2 regions of the Oceanobacillus sp. FSL W7-1293 genome follow, and region 1 is predicted to be linked to the other one. Evidence: a T-box and tRNA genes for the amino acid it is inferred to sense, from the RefSeq annotation. Region 1 holds a T-box; the other holds one or more tRNA genes.
What was found. The T-box of region 1 lies ahead of alaS (alanine--tRNA ligase). A T-box ahead of a tRNA ligase gene usually reads a tRNA of that ligase, here a tRNA-Ala.

Region 1 (2,468 bases):
TATAAACGGAATACTTCTTCTCCAGGAAATACATTACTTCCTTTTTCTTTTTCCGACTCAATGAGCTTAGTTAAGATTTCTAACCCATCATTCAACGTTTCATGGAAGCGCTCCTCTTCCACTTTAATTATTTTTTGAATGTAGTCTGTTTCCTTCACAACCTCCGGATAGAAATCCTTCATAATTTCAGCTACGACTGGAACAAGACGGTACATAAAGGCTTCATGGATGTTAAGATCCTTCGCAAAACGGATAGCACGGCGAATCAGTCTGCGCAGGACATAGCCTCTGCCTTCATTCGACGGCATGGCTCCATCACCAATGGCAAAGCTGACTGTACGAATATGATCAGCAATTACTTTAAATGCCGTATCCGCTGCATCGTCTTTCCCATATTTGCTGTCTGCAATCAGTTCCGTTGCCTGGATGATTGGCATAAATAAATCTGTTTCGTAGTTTGTAGGCACTTCTTGAATAATGGAGGTTAACCGCTCCAGCCCCATTCCTGTATCAATGTTTTTCTTTGGCAGAGGGGTGTACGTATCGTCTGGATTATGGTTAAATTGCGAAAACACGAGATTCCAAACCTCTAAATACCTGCTGTTTTCTCCCCCCGGATAAAGCTCCGGATCAGCCGGGTCATTTCCATAGCTTTCGCCTCTATCATAAAAAATCTCGGTATTCGGTCCGCTTGGTCCTTCTCCAATATCCCAGAAGTTTTCCTCCAATCGGATGATCCGCTCTTTTGGCAGACCAATTTTTTGCAGCCAAAGATCATACGCTTCATCATCTTCCGGGTGAACCGTGACAGATAATTTTTCCGGGTCAAAACCAATCCATTTCTCATCTGTCAAAAACTCCCATGCCCATTCAATCGCTTCTTCTTTAAAATAATCACCGATGGAGAAGTTTCCTAGCATCTCAAAAAACGTATGGTGACGCGCTGTAAAACCGACATTTTCAATATCATTTGTACGTATTGCTTTTTGTGCATTCACAATCCTTGGATTATCCGGGATAATCCGGCCGTCAAAATATTTTTTTAATGTTGCCACCCCGCTATTAATCCAGAGAAGTGTAGGGTCTTCATGCGGTACTAATGAAGCACTTGGTTCAACCTGATGCCCTTTCTCTTTAAAAAAATCAATAAACATTTGCCGAATTTCTGCGGAACTCAAAAATTTCATTATCGTTTTCCCTCCTTTTTTTATCAAACAAAAAATCTCCTCTCTGCATCATTGCAGGGACGAGATTTCGCGGTACCACCCTTATTATGAACAATCCATGTTCATCACTTTCATCATTATAACGGTATGATACCGACGGGGATTAGCCGTACTCCAGTGTAGCTTTCCATAACAATATAATTAGGATTCCTTTCAGCCGGGGGAGTCCCTCTCTTGAAATATCATGTCATGTACTTAATACCTTCAACGTGTTCTACATGATTGAAAATGACAGTTTTTTATCATTTCCTATTGTTTGTATGATTATAGCGTTATTATAGTGATTTTTCCGCTGTATGTCAATTTTTCGCCTTTAAAAAAATATATAGTGAAATACTTATTTTAATTCAGCCGGCTTTTGACATTTGATACTGCTGAATCAATACTTTCAACATAGTAAAAACAGGAACAGAAATAACCATACCGATGACGCCAGCCAGTTGGCCGCCCAATAATAAGGCGAAGATAATCCCGATTGGATGAATCTTTACTGTTTTCCCCATTATATACGGCGATAATAGATTGCTTTCAATCAATTGGATGATAAAGATAATTACGATAACGAATAACGCTTTTTCCGGTTCCACCATATAAGCAACAGTTACAACCGGGATGGCACCGAGGATCGGACCAAAATAAGGAATGATGTTGACGATTGCCAGAATGATACCAAGCAATAAAGCATAAGGTAAATCTAACCACATCCAGCTCAGAGTGGAAATAACACCAACAGCTGCACTGATAATAAACTGTCCCCGGATATAACCGCCAAGTCCTTTTCCAATTTCCCTGCATACATTTCCTGTATCGCTTCGATATTTATATGGGATAAGTCGAAATAGAAAAGATTTGATAAATGGATAATCCTTTAAGAAATAAAAGACAAGGACCGGGATAATCGTTAAGAGAATAACCGCATCCATCATTCCATTAAAACCGCCGATGATTTTCCCTGAAAAGTTGTTCATCGCATTCTCTAGGGATTGAATAAACATATCCATCCGGTCATGTACGGTCTCCGGTAAAAAAGCAGTAGAGGTATATACCTTATTTAACCCGTCTTGGTACAGCGCGATAAATTCTGGAAAGTTACGGCTCATTTCCTTCACTTGTTCAACGATTAATGGATACGCGCGATATATTGCGTAGCCGGCACCTCCAAAAAAAAGCAGATATATAACTAATATTGCGATTCCGCGGTGGATCCGGTACCGATGCAGCCACTCAATCAATGGGTGCAGC
Region 2 (2,468 bases), 2.3 Mb from region 1:
CTGCACTCAAGTCCTCCAGTTTCCAATGCACGTTTGCGGTTGAGCCGCAAGATTTCACATCAGACTTAAAGAACCGCCTGCGAGCGCTTTACGCCCAATAATTCCGGACAACGCTTGCCACCTACGTATTACCGCGGCTGCTGGCACGTAGTTAGCCGTGGCTTTCTGGTCAGGTACCGTCAAGGTACGATCAGTTACTATCATACTTGTTCTTCCCCGACAACAGAGTTTTACGATCCGAAAACCTTCATCACTCACGCGGCGTTGCTCCGTCAGACTTTCGTCCATTGCGGAAGATTCCCTACTGCTGCCTCCCGTAGGAGTCTGGGCCGTGTCTCAGTCCCAGTGTGGCCGATCACCCTCTCAGGTCGGCTACGCATCGTCGCCTTGGTGAGCCGTTACCTCACCAACTAGCTAATGCGCCGCAGGCCCATCTGTAAGTGACAGCAAAAGCCGCCTTTCAACTTTCCATCAGGTGATAGAAAGTGTTATCCGGTATTAGCTCGCGTTTCCGCGAGTTATCCCAGTCTTACAGGCAGGTTGCCTACGTGTTACTCACCCGTCCGCCGCTCGTTCCACGAACTTCCCTCCGAAGAGTTCCGTTCGCTTCCCGCGCTCGACTTGCATGTATTAGGCACGCCGCCAGCGTTCGTCCTGAGCCAAGATCAAACTCTCCATAAAAGTGTTTGAAACTTTAGCTTTCAGAAGTCAACTTCTGACTTATTTTTTAAGAAAAACGAGGTGTTTTTCTTCTTTCGTACTGGTTGTTTTGTTCAGTTTTCAAAGAGCAATTTGTTTCTGTCGTTTTTAGCGACAAGATATAATTTACCATGTTTGTAAATCATTGTCAACAACTTTTTTAATAAATTGTTGAGTGGAGCCTAGCGGGATCGAACCGCTGACCTCCTGCGTGCAAGGCAGGCGCTCTCCCAGCTGAGCTAAGGCCCCATAGATAAATTCAGTTATATTTAATGGTCGGGAAGACAGGATTCGAACCTGCGACCCCTTGGTCCCAAACCAAGTGCTCTACCAAGCTGAGCTACTTCCCGATGGCGCGCCTGAGAGGAGTCGAACCCCTAACCTCTTGATCCGTAGTCAAACGCTCTATCCAATTGAGCTACAGGCGCTTATGGTGCCGAGGACCGGAATCGAACCGGTACGGTAATCACTTACCGCAGGATTTTAAGTCCTGTGCGTCTGCCAGTTCCGCCACCCCGGCAATATTTTGGAGCGGAAGACGGGATTCGAACCCGCGACCCCCACCTTGGCAAGGTGGTGTTCTACCACTGAACTACTTCCGCATATTGCTTTTTAAATTGAAAATAGTGGTGCGGGTGGAGGGACTTGAACCCCCACGCCCGAAGGCACTAGATCCTAAGTCTAGCGCGTCTGCCAATTCCGCCACACCCGCAAATGGTGAGCCATGAAGGATTCGAACCTTCGACCCTCTGATTAAAAGTCAGATGCTCTACCGACTGAGCTAATGGCTCCTACAAAAAGGAAAATGGTGCCGGCCAGAGGACTTGAACCCCCAACCTACTGATTACAAGTCAGTTGCTCTACCAGTTGAGCTAGGCCGGCATAATGGTGGAGGATGCAGGGCTCGAACCTGCGACCCCCTGCTTGTAAGGCAGGTGCTCTCCCAGCTGAGCTAATCCTCCGGATTGATAAAGCCTGGCAACGTCCTACTCTCGCAGGGGGAAGCCCCCAACTACCATTGGCGCTAAAGAACTTAACTTCTGTGTTCGGCATGGGAACAGGTGTGACCTCTTCGCTCTCGCCACCAGACAACAAAATATGTAACTTGAAGATGTTTCCTGAAAAACAAGGACAAGTTATATTATATGCATTTTAGAATAAAAATGCAACACTTTTTTTCAAGAATTTGCACCCTGAAAACTAAATAAGAGTAACGTGACATGAAAAAACTTAGATAAGTCCTCAATCGATTAGTATCCGTCAGCTGCACGTGTCGCCACGCTTCCACCTCGGACCTATCAACCTCATCGTCTCTGAGGGATTTTACTCACTTAAAGTGATGGGAAGTTTCATCTTGAGGGGGGCTTCATGCTTAGATGCTTTCAGCACTTATCCTTACCACACGTAGCTACCCAGCAATGCTCCTGGCGGAACAACTGGTACACCAGCGGTGTGTCCATCCCGGTCCTCTCGTACTAAGGACAGCTCCTCTCAAACTTCCAACGCCCACGACGGATAGGGACCGAACTGTCTCACGACGTTCTGAACCCAGCTCGCGTACCGCTTTAATGGGCGAACAGCCCAACCCTTGGGACCGACTACAGCCCCAGGATGCGATGAGCCGACATCGAGGTGCCAAACCTCCCCGTCGATGTGAACTCTTGGGGGAGATAAGCCTGTTATCCCCGGGGTAGCTTTTATCCGTTGAGCGATGGCCCTTCCATGCGGAACCACCGGATCACTAAGCCCGACTTTCGTCCCTGCTCGAC

Region 2: it has a tRNA-Ala gene. The T-box ahead of alaS (alanine--tRNA ligase) is inferred to sense a tRNA for this amino acid. The anticodon was not compared.

The regions. Positions count from the first base shown of each region.
Region 1 is NZ_CP150212.1:2,620,492-2,622,959, forward strand. Features, by position in the region: gene alaS (alanine--tRNA ligase) at 1-1,187, opposite strand, end outside; T-box leader at 1,240-1,443, opposite strand; gene MKY65_RS12910 (AI-2E family transporter) at 1,574-2,468, opposite strand, start outside.
Region 2 is NZ_CP150212.1:91,890-94,357, reverse strand. Features, by position in the region: rRNA gene MKY65_RS00500 (16S ribosomal RNA) at 1-681, opposite strand, end outside; tRNA gene MKY65_RS00495 (tRNA-Ala) at 876-948, opposite strand; tRNA gene MKY65_RS00490 (tRNA-Pro) at 973-1,049, opposite strand; tRNA gene MKY65_RS00485 (tRNA-Arg) at 1,051-1,127, opposite strand; tRNA gene MKY65_RS00480 (tRNA-Leu) at 1,131-1,219, opposite strand; tRNA gene MKY65_RS00475 (tRNA-Gly) at 1,227-1,301, opposite strand; tRNA gene MKY65_RS00470 (tRNA-Leu) at 1,327-1,411, opposite strand; tRNA gene MKY65_RS00465 (tRNA-Lys) at 1,415-1,490, opposite strand; tRNA gene MKY65_RS00460 (tRNA-Thr) at 1,506-1,581, opposite strand; tRNA gene MKY65_RS00455 (tRNA-Val) at 1,586-1,661, opposite strand; rRNA gene rrf (5S ribosomal RNA) at 1,673-1,788, opposite strand; rRNA gene MKY65_RS00445 (23S ribosomal RNA) at 1,930-2,468, opposite strand, start outside.